DNA from 2 places in the Lysinibacillus sp. NPDC097868 genome. Region 2 is predicted to be linked to the other one. Evidence: riboswitches for the same ligand, from Rfam matches in the RefSeq annotation. Region 2 holds a riboswitch; the other holds the start of a gene.

Region 1 (16,456 bases), 290 kb from region 2:
ATTAGAAAAAACGAGTCTTGCATCATATAAAGCAGGGCTAAAATCATAATTTCTCACATAATGCCCATCATGCACAAACGACGTACATCCCATATCGGGAAATGTCATATTATAACCACTATACATTTTTATAATGGATTCATATGACTGTTCTAAACCAGAAGCTAACCCTTTTATCTCTTGCAAAAGATTTGGCGAAACATACTGTAATGCCTCTTGAGCCTTCCTTGCATTACAAGTAGCTGATAATGCAAGGAGCAGTTCTTCTTGTACTAAATGAGCAGATGATTGTATTTCCTTACTTTGTTGGAAACCCACGTCATAAGCATCTCCCATTAATGAAACTACGTTCACTACTAAATCTTCGTATTTTTTCATTTCCATACCTCCCATACTCCAATCGGATGTTAATATTATAGTAATCCTTCAAGTAACTGGAAGGTCAATGGTATCACTATACAAAAAATGCTAAAAAAGAAGTCGTCTTCCATATAGGAAGACAACTTTCAAAGTGACCATATCATTAATTTTAAGGTAAAGATAAATTATTTAAATATTGCCTTTAATTCTCTATTTGCAATTAGTTAAACAACTTATACCTATCATCTAAAGTTTTTCTTTTTCTTTAGACCTGAATGTTTTACAACACGTATCTGATGATTGACTTGCCGCCTCTTTAGACATATGCAACTCAAAATCAGAAGCAAACTCTGTATCATGTTTGTTATCGATACGTTTATCCATATCGATTGCTATCTTTTCAGCACCACAAAAATTACCTTTGGCATGGAAAACACAATTTGATACAGCACAGCTTACTTGAACATTCGGCATAACTATCCACCCCTTGTGATTGGTCTAGAAAAATATAGATAAGCATTAATCCATACTCTTCATTAAGTATTTTGTCCAATCCAAGCGTTTTTACAAGCAAAGCATGAAAATAACTTATTATTTATTTAAAATGGCTATCTTTAATTTTTACTGGAAGACCGAGTTTTATCTTGAGGCTGTAAAAATTTTGGGCGTTTATTGTATCCACTTGGAGCTGCACGTATTAAAGATTTTTTGATATCAGTCCAATTCAAATTTGCGCCAAGACTTAAGTACGGTACACCTAACACCCGTATATTCGCAACATAAATAAGAAGAAAGAATAGGGACAAAAAGAAACCAAATAAGCCAAAAAAAGCAGCCATTAAGACGACAAATAAACGGAAAACACTCATGGCCGTTACAAACGATTGATTTACAAGTGTATATGCTGCAATACTTGAAATAGCAATTACTACTATCATTGAAGGACTCGTTATGCCCGCCTTGATCGCCGCATCTCCGACAATTAAACCTCCCACAACGCTCATGGTTCCGCTCAAAAGAGATGGTAAGCGAAGACTTGCTTCGCGAAATAATTCAAACATAAATAACATTAGCAATATTTCTAGTATGGTAGGAAAAGGCAAACCGGTTCTTGATTGCACAACTGTTGCTAAAAGTAGTATGGGCATTTGCTCTTGATGATAGGTCGATAAGGCAAGCCAAAAACCTGGTGCAAGTATACTTATTGATATACCTACGATTCGTAGCAGTCGTTCTATAGAGCCTACAATAGCTGGATAATCATTATCTTCTCCTGATTTAAAGAGTAAAAAGATATTAGGGGGTGTTATGATTACATAGGACACTCCATCGACTAAAATAAGAATACGTCCTCTACTTAACGCTTGTACTGCAAAATCAGGTCGACCTGTATAGTCATGTAGTGGAAGAATTTTAGCGGTTTTGCCCACCCCATCCATCAATATATCGCCACTAATTACGACATCTGTATCAACTTTACGTAATTGCGTTTTAATTTCATCCACCATCGTTTTATTGGTAATGTCCTCCATATAAAGAACGGCTACTGTTGTTTTAGAGCGCCTACCAACTTCCACCGTTTCTACACTCAATGAATTAGTTGGTAGTCGCTTACGAATTAAAGCAATATTAATAAAAACATCTTCTATAAAATCGTCTCTCGGTCCTTTAATTACTAATTCATTTTTTGTTTCTTCAGGATTTCGATTAGGCTTATTAGAAATTTTACTAGAGAATAAAATTTTCTCCTTTTCAAAGTAAAGTAAGGCATATCCTGTATATACACGCGTAATAGCATCTTCTAAATCCGTTATTTTTTGAAGATTGGGAATGTGTAATTCATTTATTATTTGCTCTTCTAATAATGTTGTTGAAGCATCTTCGCACAAAGATTGGACTCGATTTATAATGACCTTATTCAATAATAACTGGTCGAACATTGATTCACATGTAATAAAATGAACACTATGCTGTTGAAAGGTATAAGTTTGAAATATCACGTCAGCAGAGCGTTGAAATAGTTCTTTCAACGTTTTCAATTCCATATTTCGATTCATTGATTGAATATTCCTCATCTCCTACTGAACTCGATTCAAACAAAATATAGTACTAACGCATATACAATATTTTTCCCAATGTCCAACAAATTATGCAGCAATTATCCTTGTCACTTATACATTATGTGATTATAATTTAGCCAATCATTTTCTGTAAATTCGCCATTTCAATAGCTGATATTGCCGCTTCATAGCCTTTATTACCAGATTTTGTCCCAGCGCGTTCAATTGCCTGCTCAATATTTTCAGTTGTGACAACACCAAAAATAACTGGTACGTTTGTAGCAAGAGAAACGTTTGCTATGCCTTTTGCTGCTTCGTTACAAACATAATCATAATGTGTTGTAGAGCCACGAATAACCGTACCAAGACCAATAATGGCATCATATTTTTTTGTTTCAGCTAGTTGTTTAGCGATAAATGGAATTTCAAATGCACCTGGTACCCAGGCAACATCAATTAACGCTTCGTCTACACCATGACGTTTTAGCCCATCTAATGTACCACTTAATAATTTACTTGTAATAAATTCATTGAATCGACCAACTACTACCGCTATTTTTAAATCACTGCCAATTAATTGTGCTTCAAATGTTTTTCCCATAAATTGATTCTCCTCGTTTACACTGTAAGTGAATTTTTTCCTTGCATTTGTTGACGGCGATAGGCTGCTAATGCATCAATCGAAATCATTTTTAATTTGTGTTTTTTCGCATATTTGACTAAGTCATCGAAGCGTAGCATTTCACCATCATCCCCCATGATTTCACAAATAACGCCTGCTTGTATGCTTTGGCAAAGCTTTGCTAAATCGATCGTAGCCTCCGTATGCCCTCTACGTTCTAAAACACCATTTTCCTTTGCTATAAGGGGAAATACATGCCCAGGTCTACGAAAATCTGTTGCTTGCGCTTGTGAGTCTAGCATTTTCTGAATCGTCAAAGCGCGTTCAAAGGCGCTAATGCCTGTTTTTGTATCTTTATAATCAATACTTACGGTAAATGCCGTTTGGTGATGGTCCGTATTATTTACGACCATTGGATGCAACGCTAATTGTTGTGCAAGACGCTGTGAAATTGGCGTACAAATAAGCCCTCTTCCATATGTGGCCATAAAGTTTATCGTTTCTGGTGACATAAACTCCGCAAGGGCAAGTAAATCCCCTTCATTTTCACGGTCTTCATCATCCACGACAACAATCATTTTGCCTTGTTTTAAATCTGCAATTGCTTCTTCAATTGAATGTAGCAAAATTGCCACCTCCTAATAAACTTTCATTTCCTGTACGTTCTATACTTTCAAAGACAGATTAAAACCCATGCTTCGCTAAGTAATCTTTTGTAATGGTCGGTGATTGCTGACCACGCAGTAGCTGTTGAATAATGTATTTACCAACTAAATCGGTTTCAATATTGACTGGTGATCCAACATTTTTTGTTCCTAATACTGTTTCCTTGTATGTGTGCGGAATAAGCGCTACGGTGACGCTGTTTTTTTCCACATGGAAGAGCGTTAAACTCGTTCCATCAATTGTGATTGAACCTTTAGGAATACAATAGCTAGTTATCTCCTCTGAAAGTTCTATATCAATGTATACTGCATTGGCCATTGGACGTTTGCGTACTATTTTTCCCACTCCGTCAACATGCCCTGAAACAAAATGACCACCAAAACGTCCGTTTGCAGGCATTGCACGCTCTAAATTTACTGCATTACCAACCCTGAGTTGCTGCAAATTTGTAGCTTTCACTGTTTCAGGCATTACGTCCATTGTCATTTCCTGCTCATTATAATGTGTAACTGTCAAACACACGCCATTGACAGCTATACTATCTCCAAGCTTCATGTCCGATACTATTTTTGGCGAAATAACAGTTATTTTCATACTTTGGCTATTGTTTTGCAAGGTTTTAATTGTACCAACATCCTCAATAATACCTGTAAACATTTTCCCACCTACTTTCTAATTTTAAATTTTGACCTGTAATTGCCTAAACGAGACAAATAAAAAACCCCATATAAAAATGGGGTTTGGGAGTTCTCATTCATAAGACGACACTAAATAAACCTAATGGCTATAAATTTTTCCACAGGTTACCATCTCATCGTTCTTCTCCCATCCAGACTATAACTGTCGGTTTTGGATTTGCACCAAATCAGCTTGCGCTCACGGACTTTGAATTGCTTCATCACCGCCGATTGGGAATTTCACCCTACCCCGAAGAACAGATTACTATTATATTTTTAACTAAATAAAAAACTCCCCAACGAATGCGATGGGAAGTGGTTTTGTATATAAGCGTAGCCAAATAGACCTTTTAAAATCCTATGAATTTAAAAAGCTTATACTATACCCTTCTCCCATCCAGACTGTAACTGTCGGTTTTGGATTTGCACCAAATCAGCTTGCGCTCACGGACTTTGAATTACTTCATCACCGCCGATTGGGAATTTCACCCTACCCTGAAGGATATGTTTATTTAGTTACTTCATACGATAACATTATTTTAATACATTATCCACTTAAAATTTTTTAATAGCTATTTTGTGTAGTTTAATTGCCTTGGCACAATCCAAATGTGCAAATTAAAACAACCAGTTAACAATTGAGCGTATTAAGGAGCTAGTGACTTTGGGGATAATTTAAAATTAGTAACGTCGAATGAAATTTTGAAGGATTCATAAATAAATACGCTCTTTTAGTAGAAGGTCGTTCAGTAGCCTTCATCTTAACTAAAAGAGCGTATTCTCTTTTTATTAAATGTAATTAGAACTCTTCGGCGAGTACTTCTTTCAGAAACATCCCCGTATAGGAATCCGATACTTTTGCCACTTGTTCCGGCGTTCCTTCAGCTACAAGCTTTCCACCTGCGGCTCCTCCTTCAGGTCCAATATCGATAACCCAATCAGATTCACGGATTAATTCTAGACTATGTTCGACGACGATAACGGTATTGCCCGCGCACACAAGTCTGTTTAATAAAGCATGTAGCAGTTTAATATCAGATGGATGAAGACCCGTCGTAGGTTCGTCCAATAAATAAAGCGTGTGGTTTTTGGATGCTTTACTTAATTCGTTTGCCAGCCTAATACGCTGTCCTTCACCGCCAGATAAAGTTTTGACCGATTGTCCCCATTGAAGATAACCCAACCCTACCTCACATAGCATTTCAATCATGCGTGAAATCTTTGTTTCCGATTTCAAAATTGGTAAGCTCTCCTCCACAGACATATTTAGCAAATCCGAAATGGAGTACCCTTCATATTTAACTTGCAACACTTCGTCAGTAAATCTTTTACCTTTGCAGTTTGTACATGTCACTTCTATATCTGCTAGGAAGTCCATATCTACTGATAGTACACCTAAACCTTGGCATGTTTCACATCGTCCACCCGGAGAGTTAAATGAGAAATGCTTTGAAGTTAAGTCTCTTTCTTTTGCTTCTGGTAATCCTGCAAACAATTTGCGGAGGTGCGTAAAGACATCCGTATAGGTAGCGACATTAGAGCGCTGTACTCTTCCCATTGGCGATTGGTCAAAAATAACGATATTTTCGATATGTTCTAACCCACTAATTTCCTTACAACCTGTTTGGGCAAGGTTTTTCGATTTTCCTTGCGCAAGAATGTCGAAAACAAGCGTGGATTTCCCCGAACCTGAAACGCCTGTTACTGACACGAGACAGCCCAATGGAATAGAAACAGTAGGGATGTCGACATTTCGAAGTTTTGCTTGTTGAATAGTGATATGTTGTCCATTTCCCTCCCTACGAACTCGAACAGGAGAAGGGGAACATTCTTCTACTAGATAAGCTCCAGTCACTGATTGCCCATTTAACATTAAATCATCCAGACTGCCTTCACCTACAACAGTACCACCATGTATTCCCGCACCAGGACCAATATCAATGATATGATCTGCAGCATGCATCATCTCAACATCATGCTCGATAACTAGTACAGTATTACCTAAATCACGTAATTGCTGAAGCACTCGAATGAGACCTGCTGTATCCTTTGCATGAAGACCAGTTGTCGGTTCATCCAAAATATACAGAACGCCAGTTAAAGCGGAACCAAGTATGGTAGCAAGTCGTAAACGTTGCGTTTCTCCTCCTGACAATGATACCGTCTGACGGTTTAATGAAAGGTACCCAAGTCCAACATCGATAAGCCGCTGAAGTGTTGTTAACATATCCTCGATAATAGGCACCAATAAATGATGACTTGCTTCAGGGAACGCCGTCTGCAAGCTATTCGTCCATTCCAATACATCTTCAAGTGACCACTCTGATACGTCCGAAATTGTTGCGTCCGCTACCTTAACTTGACGCACTTCTTTCTTTAAGCGTGCACCAAGGCAATCTGGGCAAAGTTGTTCATGAAAGAAACTTCCTTCTTTTTCTTTAGCTCCTGATTCCCCCTCTTTCTCCTTATAACGTCTCCATAAGCTCGGTATGACTCCTTCAAACTTTGTTCCTGCGGCCGGTTTACTATTTGGATAGTGACGTTTAAATTCCTCGCTCTCGACACCATAATATAATAAATCTCGCTGAACATCATCGTAATCTTTTAATGGTAGATCAGGGTCAAATTCAAAGCCATAATGCTTTCCTGCTGCCACTAAAATACGCATTTGAATGTCACGATGGACCCCCTTAAGGGATGCTACGCCTCCTTCGCGTAAGCTAAGCTCAGGATTAAAAACCATCGCCTCATTTATACTCGCCACATGACCAAGGCCGCTACAAGTTTCACAAGCACCTTCTGGCTTGTTAAAAGAAAAATGTAACATACCTAACTTCGCTTGCTGTTCATGACAATTTGGACAACTAATGATTTGATTATCTATTTCCTCATCTTCCTCTACGAACGCTTCTGTTGGTTCAAAAGAAGCAGGAATACTTACATGACATGAAGTACAAACTTGTTCACCAAGTCTGGCAAAGATAAAACGGATATACTTATAAATTTCTGTTACTGTTCCTACCGTTGAACGTGGATTTCGATTCGTAACATGCTGCCCAACACTGATTGACGGTGACAGTCCTCGAATAAACTCAACCTTAGGCTTGCTAATCGCATTAGCCATCATTCCCATAGAATCTAAATACTGTCTCTGGCATTCCCGCTGAAGCGTATCCATAGCTAACGTTGATTTCCCTGAGCCAGACGGTCCAGTCAGTACTACTAGCTTATATTTAGGTATGGAAAGCGACACTTTCTTCAAATTATTTTCCCAAGCACCTTTAATAAAAATGGTCTCTTTCATCATTGTCCTCCTGAACATCGTACGACTTATTAGTATCATCAATAGCTTAAATTCTTACTATATTTTATTTAGTTTTCCCTGTTGTCTTTTTCAGCTGTAACAATCACTCGGGAGTTCCCCATCATGAAAACGAAAATGGCTGCAATAACAATAGGAATGAGCGCAAGAAGAAATACATGTGTAACAGAGTTAGACATAGCATTCACAATAATATCAAGAATGTTTGCAGGGATATTCTCGCGTACACTAGGTTCAAAAATTTCTCTCATATCGCCAACATCAAACATTGCAGAATTTGAGCCTTGCCCCATATTTTTAAAACCTTCCGTTAGCTTACTAGCAAATACATTGTTTTGAATTGTTCCAAAAATTGTAATTCCCATCGTCATACCTAGCGTACGCAGAAACGAATTGGTTGAATTCGCCGTACCCCGATAACGAGCATCTAAATTATGCTGTGAAGCGGTCGGTAGTAATGAGAAGGAGAAGCCCATGCCAAAGCCTACGAGAATCATATACAGCGTAAGAAGTATTCGAGCCGTATCTGGCGTAAGTGTGCTTAGTAAAAACATACCTACAAAATAAGATATAACTGAAATAACCATTAAGTTTCGATAGCTTATTTTCGTTAAGAAAATACCACCAAAAGCACTTCCTGCCACGGACCCCAACATCATTGGCATCAGAATTAGCCCTGCATTCGTTGCGGAAGCACCATATACAGCCTGCACATAAATCGGTATATATACTGTTAAAATAATAAAAGTACCGCCATATAAGAAAGCTAACATTTGCGAAGAGGCAAATAAACGACGTTTAAATAAGAAGAAAGGAAGTATTGGTTCTTCTGCTTTCAGCTCTACAAAAAAGAACACAATAAAGAACACAGCAAAACTGATAAATAATGAAATTATCGGTGCTGAATTCCAATCGAACTGTTTACCTCCTAGCTCCAATGCAAACATAAGACTGATAACAGCCAATACAAGTGTCGCCGCTCCCCACCAATCGATTTTCTGCTTTGTAAGCACCGGAGATTCCTTGTAATTTTTTATAATTAAAATTAATGAAACGATACCGATTGGCAGGTTAATATAAAAAACCCATTCCCAACCAAAATGGTCTGTAATATAAGCACCGAGAAGTGGTCCTACGACACTTGCGATACCGAATACAGCGCCGAGTAGCCCTACCATTTTCCCCCGTTTTTCTGGTGGAAAGATGTCAAATACAATTGTAAATGCGATTGGCATTAGCGCACCTGCACCAATCCCTTGAATCGCGCGAAAAATGCTAAGTTGCTCAATTGTATGAGCGAAACCGCAAAGAGCCGAACCAAGTAAAAACACACCTAGACCAAAAATAAAAAATCTTTTTCTTCCATACATATCGGATAACTTACCAAAAATAGGCATACCAGCCATTGTTGTTACCATATAAGCAGAAGTAACCCAAACAAATTTATCCATGCCTCCAAGTTGCGATACGATTGTTCCCATTGCAGTCGCAACAATTGTATTGTCAATTGCTGACATAAAAATGGCAAGAAGTAAACCTGCCACAACCAACTTTGTATTACTATTACTTTTCGATGCTTCCATCTAGAAACCCCTTTACAAATTATTAATACCTTCGCTAGAATGAACACGTAAACAATTACACACCCATCAAATATCTTGACCATCTAATATCTCGACCATCTAATATCTCGACCATCAAGATATTAATAGTCTAAAAGGAGGCTTATCTTTTGTCAAGCAATCAAGAAAATCAAATGACTGATCCACGTGAACATTTCACTTCACTTATGCGCGGGCTAGGTACTCGCACAATATTACACCAGCAAAATGTGGCTGCATCTCTTGGGCTATACAATAATGATTTTATTTCTTTGGATATTTTACGTGAAACCGGTCCAATTACTGCCGGAGAGCTTTCAAAAAAAACAGGCCTTGCTACAGGCAGCATTACGGCATTAGTTGATCGCCTTGAAAAAATCGGTTACGTGCGTAGAGAAAATGATCCTAATGATCGTCGCAGGGTCATTATAGTCCCAGAATATGAATCGAGAGAAGAAATCCGTCATACCTATGAGTCGCTTCACCAAGCCATGCTTCAACTAGCTTCATCCTACAAGCAAGAAGAGCTTGCTCTCATTTCACAGTTTTTACAAAACGCAAGTACAGTACTAGAAGAGCAAATACAACTTCTCAGCTCTTCTACACAAAGTAAATCTTCACCAAAATCTATACGTTAAAAAAAAAAACAGGACGTTATCCCGATTGTGAAATGATTGTGGTTATCGTCCTTTTTTCTTTTCTAAATCCTCCTTCGGCAACCTCACTCCTTTTAATAGAGACAGTGGCGGGACAACTCCATGTTATCTAGTATTCGCATAATGATGAATGTATAATGTACGCCATTCCTATAACACGGACACATTTTTTGTATAGCTTGTCACTCCCCTCCCAGATCCATAACAGACAGACAACAACAATCATCTGAATGTTTTTACATATTCAGTACGATGACTAAAAATGATACGTGCAAATCAACTTATTTAAAACTAAATATTCAATGGAAAGCACAGGCAAACCATCATAGACGGCATGCTCCTTTATCGTAAAAGGAAACCTTAATTGGTAAAGAGCGTTACTTCCTACGTGACTACTTTTGACCAGCCTTGACATAGAAAAATAGGAATGTTATTGTGAGTCATTGTTCAACGCAGCTTCTGTACAACGGACACTTCACTTGCTACGAACATAGTCAAATTCCCCTCATTGGAGGTTTTTTTATGTTTACTATTATTTCTAATAAAAAACGGATATTATTCTATATCCTATTAGTACTGTGCTTTGTGGCTTCCTTTTTATTTGTTTCTCACAATGAATCCTTTTATGAGCGGCCAATTGCAGAAGTGATAAAAACAGAGTTGGAAGATTCAACACCTGTATCAGATATGTATAGTAATGACGATCAGTTATTTATGCAGCAAATAACTGCATTAGTGATAAATGGAGAGGACAAAGGACAACTTATATATTTAACAAATGAGTATTCTTCCTCTGGTGCTTTTGATCATGAATACAAGGTCGGAAACAAACTTTTCGTTTCCATAAAGGAAGACAATGCTCAAAAAGGGCAATTATCAGGTTCAATTTTAGACGTAAAACGCGATCAATACGTGTTAATAGTTGCATGGATTTTTATATTCGCCTTATTAATTGTTGGTAAAAGACAGGGGCTATTTTCCATAGTTAGTTTGATTGTTAATGCACTTATATTATCATTTGCATTGGATTTATATGTAAAGCATGCTAACGTCAGCTTGTTGTTCGTTAGCGGTGTATGTGTTCTGCTATTTACTGGTGTTTCGTTGATACTCATAAATGGTTTAAATGAAAAAACCTATGCGGCAATGCTGGCAACACTTTTAGGAACTTTCATTTCATTACTTATTAGCTTTTTCGTATTGTGGATTACATCTGAAAATGGCCTTCGATACGAGGAAATGCAATTTCTAACGCGTCCTTATCGTATGGTTTTTATGGCTGGTTTATTTATTGGGGCATTAGGAGCTGTAATGGATGTGTCAATTACCATGGCTTCTTCCATGTTTGCTTTATATGAACAAGATCCATCAATTTCTGATAAAGCATTAAAAGTTTCAGGGCTTGATATTGGAAAAGATGTGATGGGGACAATTACGAGTATTTTGTTTTTTGTGTATATATGTGGTTCCATTCCTATGCTTATTTTATATTTAAAAAATTCGTCTACGCTAGGGCTAACACTTTCCATGAATCTTTCATTAGAATTAGCTCGCGCTTTAGCAGGTGGTATTGGCGTTGTATTAACAATCCCCATCAGTCTTTATACTTCTATTTTTTTCATTAAACGAAAGAGGGTAAATTGATATGAATGTATTAGTGTGGCTAGCAGCCATTTTATTTATATTAATGATCGTTATTGGTGGAAAAAAAGGGGTACGCTCTTTTCTTTCTCTATTTTTAAATTTCGGGGTGCTCTTTGTAACGATTTTTTTAATGACTAATCCTAAGAACAGCCCTATTGTTTTAACGTTTATTGCCTGCACAATCATTAGTTGGATTAGCCTATTTTATATAAATGAAAAGAACAGCAAAACCATCACCGCATTTATTTCGACGATGATTACGATTGTGATACTTCTCTTTTTTATTGTGGTTGTCACTGGGAAGTCTATGATTCAAGGATTTGGAGAAGAATCTACAGAGGAAATTAGTATCTTTTCACTTTATATTGGTGTTAACTTTGTTCAAATTGGCGCTTCTGTAATTATTATGAGTACAATTGGAGCCATTTTAGACGTCGCCATTTCCATTGCTTCGTCTATGCATGAAATTTTTCACCACAACCCTCTCATTAGCAGAAAAAAATTATTCACATCAGGCTTAAGCATTGGGAAAGATATTTTAGGAACAGATACAAATACGCTATTTTTCGCTTTTTTCGGTGGATATTTAGGTCTTTTAATATGGTTTAAAGATTTAAACTACTCGATTGGCGAAATCATCAACTCTAAAGTGTTCAGCACTGAGCTTATCACCATTTTTTGTGCGGGAATCGGCATAGCTGCCATTATCCCCATCGCATCATCTGTTAATGCCTATTATTTAATTAAAACACGAGAAAAAGTAAGCGCACAAGAAAGTGCCAGTCACTCAAAGTGACTGGCACTATTTTTTTAAAAATTTTAATATCGTTGTTTTATGCTACCAAGCATACACATCTAAATGAACAATCATTACGATAACAAATAATGTAATCCAAAGAGCAAACTAACTAATGGTTTTGGACTAGTAGTCCACCTCTTTGTATATTAATCTTTATGATATTTCTTTTCTGAAATCCAATAGTGCGAAATAGTGATGGTTAAAGAAATCCATATGAAAGTAATTAACATATTGCCGTATAAATGCGAATCGACTGAACCCGTTATTAATACCATCATTGCATGTTGACTCATGCCTGCAGGATTTAATAAATCAATTATTGGATGTAATCCACTAATCATTTTAAAAATAAACAAGCAAACGATACTAATTAAAGCGATGACGCCCTGTCCATTAAAAATAGTGCTAACCATCGAAGTAAAGGAAATCATAAAAAGAACCCATAATTGATAAAAAACAATGGCTAGTATCATATCTAGAAATGAAATATTATTAAACAAGAAATTTACATATACGTAAGATACAACATATCCAAATGTCACACTAATAGCTACAAATGAGAAATTAGAAAAAAGCTTTCCACCGATATATGATCCTACTTTTACAGGTCTTGTTAGAATAAAATCAAGCATCCCATTTGCTTTATCTGACTGAATGATGCCCATCATAGAAATGACAACAATCATAATGCCCAACTGATCGAATTGTGACCCAAGAGTTGCGGCCATTACCTGCGCTCCATCCTGCTGGATCATTGAAGGGTCAATCGTAATGCCTTGATTTCCACCAAGCGCTGCTAAAATTGATGGTAAATAATATGTAACAACCGGTTGCGTTGCGCCTAAAAACATAAAAGCAAGAGGTAGCCAAATAACTTTAAAATCACGAAACATTTGTACATATTCTTTTTTAGTTAAAATATAAAAAGGCGTCATACGCTCACCACCATTTTTAAAAAGATTTCTTCTAACGTGTCGCTACTTCCAACTTCAAATCGAACAATATCTATCTTGTTTTCCAGAGCATCACGGATTAACATATCTTTATTTTTCTGAACATTTTCAAGGGTAACCTTCATTCTTTTTCCGCTTACTTCTACATTTTTCACATATGGAAGCTTTTCAATTAATTGCACCCAAAGCATATTTTCCGATGCAATTTCAAGATGAACAACCGATTCATTGTTATGCGTTAATAATTTATCTATTGTCGTATCTTCGATTTTCTTTCCTTGTTTCATGATGACAAATCGTTCACAGATTTCTTCTGCATCACCTAAAATGTGAGTTGATAATAAAATAGTTGTTTCATGTTTAATTTCTTGAATTAAATTTAAAACCTCTCTCCTACCTATTGGATCTAATGCCGAAACAGGCTCATCCATGACAATAAAAGATGGCTTATGTAAAAGCGTTTGGGCAATGCCCAATCTCTGCTTCATTCCCCCAGAAAACGTTTGGACTTTCTCATTTTGTTCGTTAAATAATCCAACTTTTGTTAATATTGCTGGTACTTCCTCAATAAGTTTATCTTTTGCTATCCCTGATAACTGTCCCATAAAGAAGAGTGTTTCTTTGGCTGTCATCCAATGGAAAAAGTCTGGGTATTGTGGAAGATAACCTATTTCTCTTTTCATATTAGAAATTTTTTTCCCATCTAAAAGTACTTCGCCTTTATCCGCATATAGAATGTCTGCAATGATTTTAATTAACGTAGACTTTCCAGCACCGTTTGGCCCTATGAGTCCTACACACTGACCAGTTTCAACTTCCATAGAAAAGTTATTGACTGCTGTCTTTGTTTTAAAGTTTTTCGTTACATCTTTAATTTCTAACTTCATAAGCTTTCTCTCCTTTTCGTCCAATAGTGAAATATAAAATTGGTCCAATTGTATTGAAAAATAAGATAACTATTGTCCATAAAAGAACATTTGCCCTTGTCTTACGATGCCGATACAAATCAAACAGTGCAATAAGAATAAGAATGAGTCCAACAACCATAAACGGTAATGCAATCTGTAGTACTGCCAACCAATCGATATCTTTCAACTCATTTAACCCGTAGTGAAGTTTCATTTAAAATTCTCCTTTTTATTTACATTATCATTACTGATAATGATAACAATAACACACATTTTTTGGAATTGCACCTGTTTTTTATTTAAACTTTATGTTAACATTCATTATTATCTATTTTGATAATATTATCAAAATAGATAATGTTTAACACTATCAAATACAATACTGTATAAAAGGAGTTAATACGGTGAATAAAGCTGAAATTTTAATGCACCCTGTAAGAATTAAAATTAGTCAAGCACTTATGCGGAACAAAGAAAATGGTTTAACGCCTCTTGAAATGGTGAGAATCATACAGGATGTTCCACAGGCAACACTTTATCGGCATATTCAATTGTTGCTTGATGCAGGGATTATCAAAATTATTAAAGAAAAAAAGGTCAGATCCGTCACGGAAAAATACTATGTTCTTAATGAAGATGCTGCTCGTCTGGATTCAAACGATTGGAAAACCACAAATATAGAGGATAAAATTAGTTATATATCCTATTATCAATTATCTTTATTGTCACAATATCAAGGTTATCTTTCTTCTTTGGAGAATAAGAGCTGTTCAGATGACCGTGCAACATTCTCTCTTTTAGAGTTAAACATTAAAGAAGAAGAATTTGAAAACTTTCAACGTGAGTTAAATAATTTAATGCTAAAGTACTATCAAAAAAATAGTAATGAAAACGTACTTACACGTACCATAGCTATCACTATTATCCCTGATAGCTATGCTTAAAATTAATAATATTGGGTGTTTCTTCAGCATTTGATAATGTGCTGCAATGGTTAAAAAGAAGAAATACCTACTAAGCAAATTTCAACCAAGTTTATTCATGAATAGATTGACGTTTATCTTAGGGGGAATACTATGTTGGAAATGAAGATAGATACGAGTAGCCAATTGCAAATCTATAAACAAGTCGTAAATCAAATTATTGAACATATTGCAAAAGGCCAAATTAAACACAATGATAGGCTTCCTTCTGTTCGAAATATGGCGAAAGATATAGGAATAAACATACATACAGTTTCTAAAAGCTATCATGAACTTGAGAAAAAAGGGATTATAAAGATGGAGAATCGAGTAAAGGCAAAAGTTATCGCTAGCTCAAGTCAAGTAGTAGACGAATCCCATTTACACAACCTTGAACTTTCTATAAAGACCATTATTATGGAAGCTTATGTAGCGGGATGTAGCAAGGAAAACATTAATCAATATATTACAAAAATTTTAGATGAATTGGATTAAATAATAATATGTCTTTTAAAGAGAGAGCTCTTTGTAATATGTATTGTAAATTTTTTTAGTGTATTGCAATTCTCTCTTACAGATTTTTTTATTATTTGCTAATATGCATTTTCCCCCGCTCTTCTTTTATCCACTAGGTCTTCTCCACCAAAAAACTCGTGATTTGTTTCTTTTTTCTGCATTCATGTCATTATGAACGAATGATTATATGTATTTAAAACATACATCTAGATAATAATGATAAATCCAACTACAACCTAAAGGAGAAAAAATACAATGAAACATATAATATTTGATTTTGATGGAACACTTGCAGATTCCACAGAAGTGCTCGCCTCTGTATGGAACATAATCGCGAAAAAATATGATTTTAAGGAAGTTCAGTTAGAGGATATTGATTCGCTAAAAAAAATATCAATTACTGAACGAAGTAAATTATTTAACTTCCCCCTCCGCAAGCTACCTATTATACTTCCTCAATTTTACCGATTATATCAACAGTCATTAAAAGAAGTTCATCTATTTCACGGTATGAAAGATGTATTAAAAGAAATTGAAAGCAAAGGTTATACAATCGCGATTATCTCCTCTAATTCAAAAGACAATATTTTGGAATTTTTAAACATGAATGGCATCAATCATGTCTCCGAAGTACTGTGCTCTAGCCATATTTTTGGAAAAGATAAAGTAATTAAAAAATATTTAAAAGAAGCGAACATCAAAAGATCCGA
Region 2 (16,456 bases):
GCTTCTGTGAACTTCTCAAAAATATGATTGCCAAGTGCGTCACGTACAATATGATCCATCTCTAGCTCGATTAATGCGTATTCTAAAGAAGATGGTAAACTATCAATGCCATTTAATTCACGATCTACACGGTTCATTTTATAAATATTTCGATCTACAGCATCTGGTGGTGTTAAGTCTTTACGTATCCCATCAAGTCCTGATGCTAAAATAACAGCCATCGCTAAGTATGGGTTAGCCGCAGGGTCAACAGAACGTAATTCAATACGAGTTGAAAGACCTCGTGCCGCAGGGATGCGAATAAGTGGTGAACGGTTTTGAGCTGACCAAGCTACATAGCACGGTGCCTCATAGCCTGGAACTAAACGTTTATAAGAATTTACTAAAGGGTTTGTCACTGCTGTAAAGCCGTGGACATGCTTCATGATCCCTGCCATAAAGCTGCGAGCCGTTTCGCTCAATTGTAATTCTGCATGTTCATCATAGAAGGCATTTTTATCACCCTCAAACAATGAAAGATTGAAATGCATCCCTGAGCCATTAACGCCAAATAACGGCTTTGGCATAAAGGTTGCATGTAAACCATGCTGTGCTGCCACTGTCTTAACGACAAGTTTGAACGTTTGTATGTTATCGCACGCTTCAATGGCACTTGCATATTTAAAATCAATTTCATGCTGTCCCGGCGCCACTTCGTGATGAGACGCTTCAATTTCAAAACCCATACCCTCCAGCTCGAGCACAATATCACGTCGACAGTTCTCGCCTAAATCAGTCGGCGCTAAATCGAAATACCCACCACTATCATTTAATTCAAGTGTTGGATGCCCTTTATCATCTAGTTTAAATAAGAAAAATTCTGGCTCTGGTCCAAGGTTAAAGGAGCTAAAGCCTAACTCTTCCATTTCCTTTAATACCCGCTTTAGGTTGGAACGTGGGTCACCTTCAAATGCTGTACCATCTGGTCGTGCAATATCACAGATAAAGCGTGCTACCTTACCTCTTTCCGCTGTCCATGGAAAGATAACGAATGTATCTAAGTCAGGACGTAAATACATATCAGACTCCTCAATACGAACAAACCCCTCAATCGATGAACCATCAAACATGACCTTATTGTCTAATGCCTTCGCTAATTGACTAACTGGTATTTCCACGTTTTTAATCGAGCCCAATATATCAGTAAATTGTAGGCGAATAAATTTCACATTTTCTTCTTTCACCATGCGGATAATATCATCTCTTGTATGATGTTTCATTCTTCACCACTCCAATTTGTCATTTTTCTTAACGTATTTTTTATAACTGCTTTTAAATTACACTATAACAACAAAAAAGCGCAATGGGCATGTAATGTTTTCTTACATATGTTTTTTCGAATAAATTTATCTTTATTTTAGATGTATAGATTTATTAGGTTGGACCTATATTTTGACATTCACTAAAATAAAACTTAATGATTACTTAAAAAATTCTTTTATAGAACATTAGTCTTGCATTATTTATATTTTACTGGTACATTATAAACGAAATATAATTTTAATAGTATTTAATAGGATATTTTTACTATCCTATATACCAATCCCTATTAAAGTAATTGAACATTTAGAAAGTAGCTTTTATAATAATGACGTCGGTGGATAAAGGCCTTTTGTTTCCATCCAGTACAAAACTCCCTTTCGAATGGTCTAAGCTACCAGATTGAAGCAAACTTCGCAAACTCCAGGCAAATGATTTAGCATCGCCTTAAAATTCCTATATAACACATTGTCACCAACTTTAAGTATCCAACATACTCAGATACATAGACTTACTAGTTTTTATACACTTGGGGGTGACATATACCATAGGGTGAAAACAGTAAAACTCAAAGCTATCCATTGCTATCTCGCACATAACAATGTCTTTTTAATCATGTTTTTAAAGAAATGAAATTGATTCACTTATGTCTAACTATTATCAACCGTAAAATACATGAATTTTTTTAACACCGCTAAATTTTGTAAAAAATAATACCATTTCTCTGGATGGATACAGGCGTTTCCCTATTCTTTCTCAATAAAATGGCGATGACCTTTTTACTTTGCTAACATTTAACACTGCAATTTCAATTACAATATAGGTGAGTGGTAACGGAAGTTACACTGCGTGTTCAAGCTAAAATACAAGCAGTTCATTTTACAGAAAAGATAATGAAAAATTATGTATTACAAAAATTAGTCATTCATGCGATTGAAGCAATGGAAATAATCGATATCGATACACCCCCTCCTTTTAACACAATTGAAGTAATGGTACACAGAGCTATGAGGAGGTAAAGTTACACATCAATAAAGCTTACGGTATTACTGAACATGATTTAACGAATGCTTTGCAATTCGATTTAAACCAATTTAATTATACAGATCAAGATCGAGGATTATTTTTTGTCAAAATATGGTCGATTATTTGGTTTAAACCTATTTCTCATACAAAATTTTTAGTCGGTGTTCAAAGAAAATTCATGGATAAGTACATCTGAAATTTGGAGGGTCTTCTATGAAATGGACAATACGTAAAAAAATAAATTTACTCATCCTTACCTGTATGTTACTAATGGTATCTATTCTAGCAATTATTAATTTTATTGAAGCGAAAAAGAATTTTTTAGAAAGTGCGGATACAAAACTTTTATCTGACTTGCAGTTAAGTTTGCAATATTTTGATGTAATTGCCCCTGGCGACTGGGCTATCAAAAATAACGAATTGTATAAAGGTGATATTAAAATTAATGATAATTTCGCTATTGTGGATGAGATTGAAGAACTAGCAGACGGTAACATTGTGACAATCTTTCAGCATGATACACGAGTTAATACAACGATAGTCGAAAACGGCTTACGACAAGTAAATACAAAGGCCCCTCAAGAAGTTACTACTGCTGTGATAGAGCAGAAAGAACGTTATATCGGCTCAGCAAATGTTTTGGGAAGTATGTATCAAGTAGCGATCGAACCGATTATGAATAGGAACGGCGAAATCATTGGCATGTGGTCAACGGGCACACCATCAGCCCCCTATATTAATATTGCTAAAAAATATGTAATGGAAAATGTCGCAATTTTAATAGGTATTGCGATTTTAATGTTTGTGAGTATTAGTTGGTTTTTACAGCGCCAAATTATTGCGCCAATTAATCAATTAAGCTTAAATGCAAAAGAACTAGCTAATTTAAATTTAGACGTAAAAATTATAAATCCTAAAGGAAAAGATGAAATTGCCAATTTAGCACAAGCCTTCAATAATATGAAGCAGCGTTTAACAGAAACAATGACGATTGTAGCGAATAGCGCCAATCAAATAGCTAGCTCCTCGCAGACATTAGCTGAATCATCACATCAAACAAGTGAAGCCTCCAACCAAATTGCTTTAACAATGAATGACATTTCAAATGGTACAGCCACGCAATCAGATCAGGCAGAACGTATTGTCATGATGATGAAAAAAACGATTGAAGAAGTAACCCATAGTTTAGAAAAAGCAGAAACAACTTTAAATAGAGCAATCCAATCGACCCATATCGCTCGAAAAGGTGAAGATGCTATTCATGAAGCAATTAAGCATTTAAATACAGTCACGCATACAGTTTCTTATGCAACCGACTCGATTCAAAAACTAGGCAAACGCTCCGAAGAAATCGGTGGTATTATCACTGTTATAACTGGAATTGCAGAGCAAACAAACTTATTAGCATTAAACGCTGCTATCGAAGCTGCACGAGCAGGTGATCAAGGAAAGGGCTTTGCTGTAGTCGCATCAGAAGTTCGCCAACTTGCTGAGCAATCCAGTTCGGCTTCTGGTCAAATTACAAATTTAATTAAGAATATACAAGCCGAAACCGCTGTGACCGTCCGGACAATGGAAAGTAATTTACTCGCTGTCAAAGAACAGGTGAACATCATTAGTAAAGGCGGAGAAGCCCTACAAGAAATCGTCGAACACGTTGTGGAAACTGAGCAAGGTGTAAAACAAATGAAATCAGCATTCACGCATGTCAATGACAACTCATTAGGTGTTCAACAGGCAATACATGATATCTCACGCATTCTAGAAGATTCCGCGGCAGCTTCAGAAGAAATGGCAGCTACTTCTGAAGAACAACATGCAACTGTAGCTGAAATTTCTCATAAATCAGAGGAATTGGCAGAAATTTCTACAAAACTACAAAACGAAGTAAATAAATTTAAATTTTAATCTAATAACTAAATGACATGGAGGAACACTGAAATGAGTAAGAATAACATGATAAATATTGGTTCAAAGACTGATTATATCCCAATCGCCTTTACAGGTAATATAGAATACGAAGTAATCGATGAGTTAAAAGAGGAGCTACACGCTATTAGTTTAGATACAAAGCATGGCTATGTATTTGATATGCAAAAAGTAACCAATATTGATAGTACTGGTTTTGGTATGATTATTAATTTCGCAAAGAAAGTGACGATTGCCGAAAAGAAAATCGCCATTATTGTGACAGATGAATTTATTCGTAAACTGTTCGCCATCTCACAATGTGACAAAGTATTCCCTATTGCAAAAAGTGAAATGCAAGCGCAGCAAATGATTAAAGAAAAAAGCTGGATAGGTGAGCTCGCCCTAAGTGAATATTAAGTGCCAGGCACTCAAACAATTCTGAATTCTTCCTATGAGAACGCATATAAGAAGCCGCAACATATCGCGCGATAGCGAGTGTTGCGGCTTCTATTGTGTCTGCGAGTGACAGGCACTCACACAATTGCATTCTTCAATTATTTTTGTAAAAGCATATTTAATAAAACAACGATAATAACGATTGGTACGACTACTAACATTAACACGCGATAAGTCTTATAAAACCCCTGCCCCATTTGACTTCCCATAAGCAATTCCTTTTTCACAAAGCTTTTATCTACTACATAGGCAATAAAGAACGCAATCAATAAGTTGCCCAACGGTAGCATTAAATTGGACACTAAATAATCAGTAGCATCAAAAATCGACTTTCCAAAAATGGATACATCCGCTAACAAACTAGATGATAATGCCGATGGAATGGCAGCAATAAAGACAATAACCCCCAGCAGGAACGTTAAGACTGAACGTGACATATGCCACTTCTCCATAAATGCCGCAACAATAATTTCATATAAACTAAATGATGATGTTAACGTCGCAAATAAAAACAGTAATAAAAACAGCGCTAAAAATACTTCACCAAAAGGCATTTGACTAAATGCTGTCGGTAGCACCATAAATAATAAGCCAGGCCCAGCCTGTGGCTCTAAATCAAAGGCAAACACTACAGGGAAAATAGCTAGTCCTGCTAAAAATGATACGAGCACAGTCAGTATAACTACTGAGCCTGCTGAGTTCGGTAAACTAACATCCTTTTTCAAATACGAACTATATGTAACCAAACAAGAGAACCCTACTGCCAAACCAAAGAATGACTGCCCTAACGCCTCTAATAACGCTTTACCTGTTATATTTGTAAAGTCTGGCCATAAGAAGAATTTCACACCCTCCATTGCCCCGTCTAATGTTAATGCACGAATAACAAGAACGATAAACATAACAAATAATAATGGCATCATCCACTTATTTGCTTTTTCAATGCCGTTTTGTACACCTAGCGAAATGACAAGTACATTTGCCAGTGTAAATAACGCTAAACCTAGTAACGTAATCCACGGAGTACTAATAATTTTTCCAAATAACTCACTTGGATTAACCGTTGAATCAATAACAGCCCCAGATACACCTAAGCCACTATAAATAAATATCCAGCCCCCTACAACACTGTAAAAGGTTAATAATAGAAAACAGCCAAGTACACCCATGCGCCCAACCCAAGCCCAAGCAGGTTTTGTTGGAACAACCTTTTTATAGGCTGTGATCGCCTCAGATTGCGTACCACGCCCTAAAATATACTCGGATAATAACATTGGTAGGCCAATCAACAAAGTGAACACCACAAATATAAGGAAAAATGCGCCGCCACCACTTTGCCCTGTGACATATGGTAGCTTCCATATCGCTCCTAGTCCAATCGCAGCACCCGCCGATGCTAAAATAAAACCTAACTTACTGGACCATTGTCCATTGTTTTCACTCATCTCTTCAATCTCCTCAAATCTAACTAATCTCACATTAATTGTACATTAAAATAGTAATTTAGACTAGTCAATTCCTGAAGATTCCAGCATGCTATTAGATCTACAAACAAAAAACCCCGAGTATGAATAAACTCGAGGCTTAATTTATTATTTTGATAAATACATTGTACGTTGTTGTTCAATCCATCTACGCATCGTTGTGAACAGTAACGCCATGATCGCTGTTAATAGAACACCTTTTACGATATTAAATGGCAAAATACCTGCAATAATCATTTTATATAATGAATCGCCAACTACTGGCTCCATACCTAAGAAATAAGTGTACATCGGTAAAAATACTGCGTAATTTAAAAAGCTCATTCCTACTGCCATAACAATTGTTCCTGTTGCCAAACCTCCGACAAGACCCGCAATTGTTTTAAATCGGTTAAAAACAAATGATACTGGTAAAATAAATAATATACCTGTCACAAAGTTTGCAATATGCCCAACTGGAACCCCTGTAGGTGTACCCGAGAAAATCCAATCCAATATATTTTTAAATAGTTCTACTAAAATACCCGCAACTGGTCCCATTGTGATGGCTGCAAGTAAAGCAGGCATATCACTGAAATCCACCTCTAAAAATGCTGGGAACGGCGGAATTGGGAAATTAAAAAGCATTAATAAAAACGAAATACTACTTAGCATACCAATCGTAATAAACGATTGAAGTTTGATATTTTTCTTCATTGAAAACTCTCTCCTCTTTGCTGATTCAATCTTGCAAGAAGAAAGGTTACGACGTAATCGATTGTTTTTTCACGAAAAAACCCTTATGCACATCAGCATAAGGGAGAAAAGGCATGATTAAATAACGCCATCACTAGCTATTTTTTGTGCAAACAGTGTAATCAATAGACACACTGAAAAAAACGCTCGCACATAGCTTAATTCGTAACAACGAATGACGATCGTACCTTCATCTTCTCCCATCCAGACTATACTGTCGGCCTTGGAATCGCACCAAGTCAGCCATGCAAAAAATCTTTGCACAGGTCGCGGGCTGAAGAGCCATTAGTAAATCATGCGAGCTAATGTAGTTTTGTACAACACTAGCGATTTACAACTCTATTACCGCCGGTCGGGATTTTCACCCTGCCCCGAAGATGAATCAATATTATTTTATAAATTAACTATAATATTTTATGACACAAAAGTAAATACTTCTGCTTAAAAAATTCCGATTAAATTTGTATGTTTTAATGAATGCTTCTATAAATTCAGCCACGAGCAATGGATTCCGCGTTTTAGCATTAGAATTCCGCACCCACCAGCCACCAGTATTCTGATGATGCGGAAACAACTCATAAAAAAACAGCTACCTCATAAAAGATAGCTGTTTTTCTTTGTTACTGCATAGTTTGTTTATTTGCACCTACAGGTATCGGTAAAAAATTTGTTAAATCAAAACCTTCCCAACTATCCTGTACGACGTTATCTAAGCGTAGCTTTTTATCAAAACTTGAAGCTGTCAGCATCATGGCCTCTATTAATTGCGTTGCCCGCACTGCATCCATTGTCATCAAATCCAGAGGTGCGTCAAATGTGATGACAACACCACCCTCTTCTTCTTTCACTGTGTACGTTACATTTTCAGGGATTACGGGTACATAAATATCATCTTTTTTATCTTGCATGGCGATAAGTGCCTCTGTAACAGTAGGATATGTTTGGTGGAAGTCGGGCGATAAATATTCAGTCCCATTTTCTTCTGTATATAAATAATAATTGTAATGATTATCTTTCGTTAACTGCATAGGCTCACTTGGCTCACCAACCTGCGAAAATTCATAAGGAGTACCATCTTTATTTTTTACCGATATCGCTTTATATTCAGAGTCGGAAAAAGTATCTTTTAGTGAGCTTAAATATTTTGTTACGGAAGCTGAAGCTACATCGTAATCATTTTTTTTAGGTAAGACGTGAACTAGCGTCTCACCTTCTTCTTTTAACTCACCTTTGTATGGATGATAATTAGCAAAACCAAGCGCTTCCTCATCAATTTGTGGTGCGTATTTTTCATACATTTGTAGAGTTGTCGGCTTTTTCTTTCCAAAATCAGCCGTTAATTTTTCGTTCGGGATTATATAGGTCATTGGTATGCTATCAGCATTGCCACCTGGTAATCCGATTCTAAATACTACTGCATTTGCTAAATCGTCTTCGTATACTGATGTCCGAAGCGATAACATTCGTGCATGTTCGGCACCGATATTCGCTTTCATTACACCATCTGCATTTTCATTTTCTTGTATAGCTCGATCCTCTTGCATCGTAGAAAAATTTTCGGGAGGGGCGTTTGCTTCATCCTTAACTGGATTATTATTTGATAAAAACACGTACCCTACTATTGATAGTACAAAAACAGCTGCAATACTACTAAGAATAGGTAACTTACTCTTTCTACGCTGTTTCATTGGCTTGATGCTTTCATTCTCATGAGCAACAATAGACTGCTCTTGCTCTTCAAGCACTTTTGAATCTGTTGATTGTTGCATTGCTTCTTGAAGATGTATATTATCTTGCAGACGTGCATCTGCAAGCAATCGTTTCAACACTTCTTCTTTCGAACGGTCATCAGTCAGCTTCGGGGCATTCTTCAACATTTGTTCTAGTTGTTCATCGTCGTCAAACTGTTTATGAGTCATTGCCTTTTCGCCTCCTGTTCCCTAACCTGTTGTAGCTGTTGCCTTAAAAACTTAATGGCTCGATGTTGCGTGGTCTTAACCTTCGCTTCTGTCCAATCAAGTATTTGCGCTGTTTCAGCAATCGATAAATCTTGGAAAAAGCGCATAATAATAACCATTTTTTGATCCCCTGTACAATTTTCAAGTGCAGACTCTATTTGCATTAATTCATCACTAGCCTGTAGCATATCTTCCGGTGATGGTGTGGTTGAATGTAGTTGTTCCGTTTCCCAGTCAAAAAAATCGAGCGAATGTTTTTTACGCACTGCCTGCTTTCTAAAATGATCTATTGCGACATTTTTAGCAATAGCAAAAAGCCATGTTTTTTCACTGCTATTTCCTGCGAATTGTTCATACGATCGCAGAACACGAACGTACACCTCATGTGATAGATCCTCAGCAAGTGTACGATTTTTTACTAGATAAATAAGAAACTGGAACACGTCTTGATGGTATGAATCGTATAATCGATGGAACACGGAGTCATTCAAAGCACTCCACCCCCGTTCTCATAGTATTTGTCGTCTAACGCTCGCACAAGTTACATCTTAATTAATGATTTGCTCAAAATTTCGCTAAGTGCCAATACTTACACTAAAACTATATGCAATCAGCTTACAGGCATTTGCATTAAGTCAGCTCAAATGCTAGCCACCAGTTACCTTTATTTATAACTTTTCGAATCAATGGGCTTCTAACGGACAAAGTTAGTCGAAGGGTAAATAGAAAGTAAAGGTTGTTCCTTCTTTTAATACACTATCGACCATAATGTTTCCAGAATGCGCCTTTACAATGTTTCGAGCAATAGCAAGCCCTAAACCTGTTCCCCCTTTAGAACGTGTACGCGCTTTATCTGCCTTGTAAAAACGCTCAAAAACATATGGTAAATCTTCCTGCGGTATACCATGTCCCGTATCCTGAACAGAGATTTTAGCAAATGTCGGCTCCTTCTCTATGTTTACAATGACAGAACCTTCATCTGTATGACGCAGTGCATTATCAACTAAATTCGTTAACACTTGTTCAATACGATCCTCATCCATGCTTATTACCGCATCTTCATCAAACTCACTATTAAATAGGAGCAGAACATGCTTCTCTTTTGCTACTTGCGCAAATTTTTGGGTAATGCGCTCAAATGTCGCATTAATCGGTACTTCATCTTTGTATAATGTCATATGTCCAGATTCCATGCGTGCTAAATCTAATAAATCTGTAACTAAACGTCCCATACGCTTTGATTCATCATAAATAATTTTAGTAATCTCATTGCGTTCTTCTTGATCTTGTATAAAATCATCATCCATTAGCGCTTCTGAGTAGCCCTGAAGCATTGAAATAGGTGTCCGTAGCTCATGTGATACATTGGCAATAAAGTCTGAGCGAAGCTTTTCTAGACGATGCTGTTCTGTCATATCACGGATAACAGCAACAGCTCCTCGTATCAATTCCCCACTATAGAGCGGACTAATCGTAAATGTATAATAATTTCCATCCATCTCAATTTCTTCTTCCAGCTTATCTTCAAACATTAATACATGATCAAGCATATGATATAGCTCAGGTGGAATAGGCTTGGCACTTTGCGAGCCTTTGTTGACAAACCATTTTTGCATTAAGCGTTCCGCAGGTGGATTGCTAAGTAAAATAGTACGATCCCGATTAAACGTAATAACAGCGTCAGTCATAGAAGTTAAAATATTGGATAATTGCTCATTTTCTTGATTGATTACCTCTAAATTGTGCTTTAACTGGCGCCCCATTTGATTGAATGCAACCGCAAGCTGTCCAATTTCATCGTTCTGCGTTGTCGGCATTTTTGCCTCGAAATTTCCTTTTGCAATTTCAAATGCTAACTCGCGCATTTTTCGTAGCGGCGAAGTAATACGTGATGAAAGGAAAAATGCAAAGAATGTCGTTAACACAAAGGCAATGAATGCCGCTAAAAAGACAATTTTCGTTGTCTCTTTGGACGTTTTATGTAACGCATCTGGACTTTGGTAAATAAAGACCGCACCATGCACTTCATTTTCCACGTTTAGTGGGAAACCTAACACGACATATGATTCCATTTTTTCTTTATCGGTAGAGGACGGCATCATCATTTCCTTAATAATAGGATCATCTGATTTGAAAACTTCATGGAATGCTTTATTCGCTAAGATTGCGCCTTGAATTTCTTTTTTGTTAACGCCTTCCTGCATCGCAAATGTTACTTCTAGATGATTGATGGCGATAAGCGCATTTGTACCATCAGGTAAAATATCTGTTAATAATTGCGAAGTCGATTCTGCTGTTTCATTGTCATCCACTATACTCGCTATTGTTGCAGCCGTTTGACGCAATGAAATCTCAGCTTGCTGCATATGATAGTTTTGAAGAAATTCGAGCATTAAAACCGTGAAAACAAATAATACAAATGAAACGAGAAGCAATATGGTTACCCATAGCTTCCCGACAACACTGTTCCATATTCTATTCATTGACAACCTCAAATTTGTAGCCAACGCCCCAAACAGTGACAATCATTTTTGCTGCATTTTCTGATACACGATTAAGCTTCTCACGTAATCGCTTAACATGTGTATCTACTGTACGTAGATCCCCAAAGAAATCGTAATGCCAAACCTCTTTTAGTAATTGTTCACGGTCAAATACTTTGTCTGGAGATTTTGCAAGGAAATACAATAATTCATACTCTTTTGGTGTTAAATTTACTTCGATTCCCTCTGCAGTTACACGGTGTGCATCATGGTCAATCATCAAGTGTTGGAATACCACTAAATCTTTTGATGAAGATGCATTTGTTGTAGGTGAAAATGCTTGTGAGCGACGTAAAATAGCTTTTACACGTAGCACCACCTCGCGCGGACTAAAAGGCTTAACAATATAATCATCTGCCCCAAGCTCGAAGCCTTGTACACGGTTTGCTTCCTCACCTTTTGCAGTTAATAAAATAATTGGAGTTGCAGCACGTTCTCTAATTTCTGCACAAACTTCTAGCCCATCTTTTTCAGGCATCATAATATCTAGTAAAATACAGTGATACTCTTTTTCTAAAGATTTCTCGATCGCTTCTTCACCATTCTCTGCTTCGTCGACTTGGTACCCTTCGCGCTCCAAATACATTTTTAATAAGCGGCGAATACGATCCTCATCGTCTACTACTAATACTGAAATATTCTCTGACACTTTCACGATCCCTCTCTTCCAAACTTTCTCTACCCTCTATTGTACATGGTACACAACGTCTTGAAAAGAAAAGAAAGCCCTTTCGCCGCAGCGAAAAGGCTTTTCGTTTCCCATTGTTACGCGTAGGAGTGTAAACCTGCAAGAATTAAGTTAACAGCTATTAGGTTAAATAAAATAATACCAAAACCAATTAGTGCTAACCAAGCAGATTTTTCACCTTCCCAGCCCTTAGATAGACGTAGATGTAGGAATGCTGCATAGAATAACCATGTAATAAGGGCCCATACTTCTTTCGGGTCCCATCCCCAGAAACGACTCCACGCAAGTTGTGCCCAAATCATCGCAAAGATGAGTGCACCTAACGTGAAAACAGGGAAACCAATAATAACAGATCGATAACCAATTTCATCTAATAATTGCAGATTTACACGTTTAACAAGCGGCTGGAACAATGCGCTAATTCGACGACGTGCAATAAGACGAATTAATAAGTATAGTAATGAACCTACTAGTAATGACCAAACAACTGTTGTTAATTTTTTCGCATTAATAAGGGCAGGCATTTCTACTAATGGAGACATGCCATGTTCCTCAACTGCCTCATAATCGTGCATGCCAAAAATCGGTGGCAAATTATAAGTAATTTGACGAGATACACCTTCTTTATCAAGATACGTGTATTTTGATTCGTAATCCATAGCACTAAATGTAGTCGAAACAACAACAAAGCCAATTACAACAACTAAACAGTACATAACGGCTTCAAGCCAGAAACGTTGCTTTGAAGGCTTCTTTAAATCAACAACTTTTAATAAGTAAATTAAACCTGCAACTGCACTAATCGCTAAAATGGATTGACCCATTGCAGCTGTAATAACGTGAATTGTTAACCAATAACTTTGTAATGAAGGTACTAACGGACTTACTTCGCTCGGGAACATCGACGCATATGCAATAATTAAAAGCGCTACAGGTAACGCTACAAATCCTAATGCTGTCAGACGATAAATAAAGTAGATTAAAATGAATGCTGCAACGATAAACATTCCAAAAGCAGTTGTAAATTCAAACATATTACTTACAGGAGCGTGCCCTGTATGAATCCAACGGGTAATAAAATAACCAAGTTGTGCAAGGAAACCAACAATCGTCACTGTAATTGCAAGTTTACCCCATTTATCTGTATTTTTACCCGAAGCATTGGATTGTTTAATTGCACCGCCAAATAATAAGGTTGCTACTAGATAGGCTACAAATGCAACAAATAATAGATTCCCACTTAAGTTAATCAAACTCATAAGGTGTTGTCACCTTCCTTTTTATTATTGCCAAGGCTTGTGGACTTTTCGTCCTCTTCTGCCATATCTAACTGGTCATTATATTGTGGTAGACCAGCAAATGCAGTCACGGCATCTAAATCTTTTTTCATGCTAAACATATTTTTGTTTACGTGGGCAGCCATCAGTAATTTACCATCTGGCTCTACTTGTAACCAAAGACGACGGTGATTCCAATATGAACCAATCGCAACGCCAATCATGAAAATAATACCACCAACAAATAAAATAGGGATTGTGCGGTCTTTACGTATCGTAAAGCCTGACATATCTCGTGTTTCCACACTTGCAAATTTCATTTTGTATTGATTCTCGCCTAATGGCTCTAGTGTTTGTTTAATAGCAACAAAGCTTGTTTCACCCTCTGGTGTTTCTGGTGTCGTCATTTTAAATAGAAATGCTGGATTATTAGGAACGGACGTCGCAGTTTGCGGTACACCATTTTCAAAACCAGAGAAGTCTGGCGTGTAGACAAGTAGTTTAACAGATGTACCATTTCCTAAATCATAGTCCTTTTTAGGGTTTGTTAAATCGATTTCTACTTTACCAAGTGATTGCTCATTTGTTTTATTTACTAGTTCAAAATTCATTTGCTTTAATTCATTTAGACGATAATCCATTTGATATAATGCGTAGCCTTCTTCTTTTAACGGATGGTTAACTCGAATTGAATAATCTCTAACCTTTTCTAGATTATCCGTATCACCAGCAATTGCATCTTCAGGCTGTTTGTATAACGTAACATTAGTTTGGAAGTTTTTCGCAACGACGTTCACGCCTTGTTTCAGCTGTTCGCCTTGTGGTGTATTATCATGTGTTTCTAAAATAAATTCATGATTTTCAATAAAATAACCTTCCATGCCAGTTATTGCACGCGTTTCACCTTCACGTACCCATATCGATTCATCGACATAGAAACCAGGAACTAAACGCAACATAACCCCTGCTAAAAAGATAATGAGGCCTACATGATTTATGTACGGACCGTAACGAGCGAAACGCCCTTTTTCTGCTAACAAAGCACTTCCATCTCGACGAACAATATATTTCATCTCAGTCATTTTCTTTTCAACTTTATTCAGCGTCTCTTCAGGACTTCCAGTTACTTGTCCTTCCGCAACAATACGTTGGCGCTTCATAAAGCTTTCATGGCGCTTTACTCGTTGATTTTTCAATGATTTATAAAGTGGTATACCACGGTCAAGACTTGCAACAATAATCGATACCGCAAGCATCCCAACTAATATTTGGAACCACCAAGAGCTATATAAATCTGAAAGACCTAATGTATAATAGATTTTCCCTACGAAACCATAAACATCCTCGTAATATGCTCCTTTTTCAATGTCAGAAGCTTTTACGTAAAACTCTTGCGGTAATAAGGTTCCGATTGAAGCTGCTATTAATGTGATAATAATTAAAGCGATTCCAACTTTAACACTAGAGAAAAAATTCCAAATTTTATCGACAATTGTTTTGTTGTACGTTTTTGAACGAATAGCCGTACCATCATAGCGCATATCGACAACTTTATTTTGTTTTTCTTCTTCGGTTAAAGGACGACCACATTTCTCACAGAGCCTCGTGCCAAACGGATTACTATGTCCACAAGCACAAATGATATTCTCCATCGTCAATTACCCCTCATTTTGGCTTTATTAATTCCATGTAAGAAGCGATATTCGCCTCTGTCATTTCTCCAGTTGTAATCTTAACTACCTTACCATCTGGATCAATTAAAACAGTTGCAGGTAAATTCCCAACATTATAGGCAGTCATAACACTTTTTGTTTTGTCAATTACTACAGGAAATGTAAGACCGTACTTATCGACAAAATTTTGTACTTCAAAATCTGTTTGTGCAATGTTGACAGCCAATGTTTGAACACCTAGGTCTTTAAAGACTTGATACTGGCTGTTCATTGCTGGCATTTCCTTCTCACATGGCTTACACCAAGTTCCCCAGAAATTCAAAAATACCCCCTGCCCTCTATAATCAGACAGTTTGTGTTTCTCTCCATTTAAATCTACTAACGTGAAGTTCGGTGCTTCAGAGCCAACTGCTACTAACTCTACCTTATCCTTTGTAGCTGTCCCGTAAACAGTGTACCCTATGGCAAGCGCCAAAATAACTAAAATAATGGTACGGGTCACAAGACGTTTTTTCTTTTTCTCCAAGTTAATAAACCCCCTACTCAAATACGCCTCGAGGTAATAATTATGTCGATATTTCTTATTCGTACAAGAAACATCTGTTATATCTCCCCGAGACTTACTTTGTTCAGCGTCTGCTGGATAAATTTAAAACTGGTGTACTATTCTCACCTATTATAGCAAAATGATACAAATTAACTTAGTTATTAATTATGAATGATTTATGAACGTTTTCACACGAGGAAAGTGAAAAACTCATTATACGTATAACGGTATGTTCACCTTCCATCGCTAATGTCTGTCTAGCCGAGTTGTCCCGTTTCAGCTAACACACGCAATTGCTTGACTTCATGTTTCGACAATTCACGATATTCTCCTGGTGTTAGGCCATATAAATCTAAAAACGCAAAACGTTCACGTTTCAGTTTAACTACTGGTGTACCGATTGCCTCAAACATACGACGCACTTGGCGATTTCGCCCTTCGTGAATAGTAATTTCACAAATCGCCTTGCCCGCTTGCTCATCAAAAGAAGTCATACTCACTTTTGCTGGTGCTGTTTTGCCATCTTCTAGTTTAATACCACGTTGTAGCTTTTTTAGACCCTCAATTGTAGGTATACCTTTTACTCGCGCAATGTACGTTTTATCAATTTTAAATTTCGGATGCGTCAACATATAAGAAAACTCTCCATCATTTGTCAGTAATAATAATCCAGATGTATCATAATCTAGACGACCCACAGGGAAAATACGTTGCGGAATATGCTTAAATAAATCTGTGACAGTTTTGCGTCCTTTATCATCTGTTACAGCAGAAATTGTTCCACGTGGTTTATAAAGTAAGTAGTAGACTTTATCTTCTTTCTCAAGTTTGACACCTTCTACTTCAATTGTATCCGAGT

Evidence for each region. A riboswitch is a leader RNA that binds a small molecule or an ion and turns the genes downstream of it on or off. The one in region 2 is predicted to bind FMN.
Region 1: another riboswitch for FMN. It lies ahead of ribE (riboflavin synthase); the one in region 2 lies ahead of ACIQXJ_RS12105 (ECF transporter S component).

The regions. Positions count from the first base shown of each region.
Region 1 covers NZ_JBIWBS010000001.1:2,142,095-2,158,550, forward strand. The annotation lists gene ACIQXJ_RS10615 (C45 family autoproteolytic acyltransferase/hydrolase) at 1-378, opposite strand, end outside; gene ACIQXJ_RS10620 (DUF1540 domain-containing protein) at 607-834, opposite strand; gene ACIQXJ_RS10625 (spore germination protein) at 975-2,417, opposite strand; gene ribH (6,7-dimethyl-8-ribityllumazine synthase) at 2,554-3,021, opposite strand; partial or broken gene ribB (3,4-dihydroxy-2-butanone-4-phosphate synthase) at 3,078-3,668, opposite strand; gene ribE (riboflavin synthase) at 3,727-4,365, opposite strand; FMN riboswitch at 4,522-4,647, opposite strand; FMN riboswitch at 4,767-4,892, opposite strand; gene uvrA (excinuclease ABC subunit UvrA) at 5,185-7,689, opposite strand; gene ACIQXJ_RS10650 (MDR family MFS transporter) at 7,758-9,290, opposite strand; gene ACIQXJ_RS10655 (MarR family winged helix-turn-helix transcriptional regulator) at 9,464-9,946, shown strand; gene ACIQXJ_RS10660 (YibE/F family protein) at 10,487-11,608, shown strand; gene ACIQXJ_RS10665 (YibE/F family protein) at 11,610-12,404, shown strand; gene ACIQXJ_RS10670 (ABC transporter permease) at 12,554-13,342, opposite strand; gene ACIQXJ_RS10675 (ABC transporter ATP-binding protein) at 13,339-14,247, opposite strand; gene ACIQXJ_RS10680 (PLD nuclease N-terminal domain-containing protein) at 14,231-14,482, opposite strand; gene ACIQXJ_RS10685 (helix-turn-helix domain-containing protein) at 14,673-15,212, shown strand; gene ACIQXJ_RS10690 (GntR family transcriptional regulator) at 15,345-15,725, shown strand; gene ACIQXJ_RS10695 (HAD-IA family hydrolase) at 16,002-16,456, shown strand, end outside.
Region 2 covers NZ_JBIWBS010000001.1:2,430,513-2,446,968, forward strand. The annotation lists gene glnA (type I glutamate--ammonia ligase) at 1-1,259, opposite strand, end outside; gene ACIQXJ_RS12085 (hypothetical protein) at 2,127-2,318, shown strand; gene ACIQXJ_RS12090 (methyl-accepting chemotaxis protein) at 2,539-4,233, shown strand; gene ACIQXJ_RS12095 (STAS domain-containing protein) at 4,267-4,653, shown strand; gene ACIQXJ_RS12100 (sodium-dependent transporter) at 4,791-6,137, opposite strand; gene ACIQXJ_RS12105 (ECF transporter S component) at 6,285-6,872, opposite strand; FMN riboswitch at 7,100-7,294, opposite strand; gene ACIQXJ_RS12110 (RNA polymerase subunit sigma) at 7,532-8,830, opposite strand; gene sigX (RNA polymerase sigma factor SigX) at 8,827-9,360, opposite strand; gene ACIQXJ_RS12120 (ATP-binding protein) at 9,577-11,352, opposite strand; gene ACIQXJ_RS12125 (response regulator transcription factor) at 11,345-12,061, opposite strand; gene ccsB (c-type cytochrome biogenesis protein CcsB) at 12,178-13,359, opposite strand; gene resB (cytochrome c biogenesis protein ResB) at 13,356-15,029, opposite strand; gene resA (thiol-disulfide oxidoreductase ResA) at 15,043-15,576, opposite strand; gene ACIQXJ_RS12145 (pseudouridine synthase) at 15,855-16,456, opposite strand, start outside.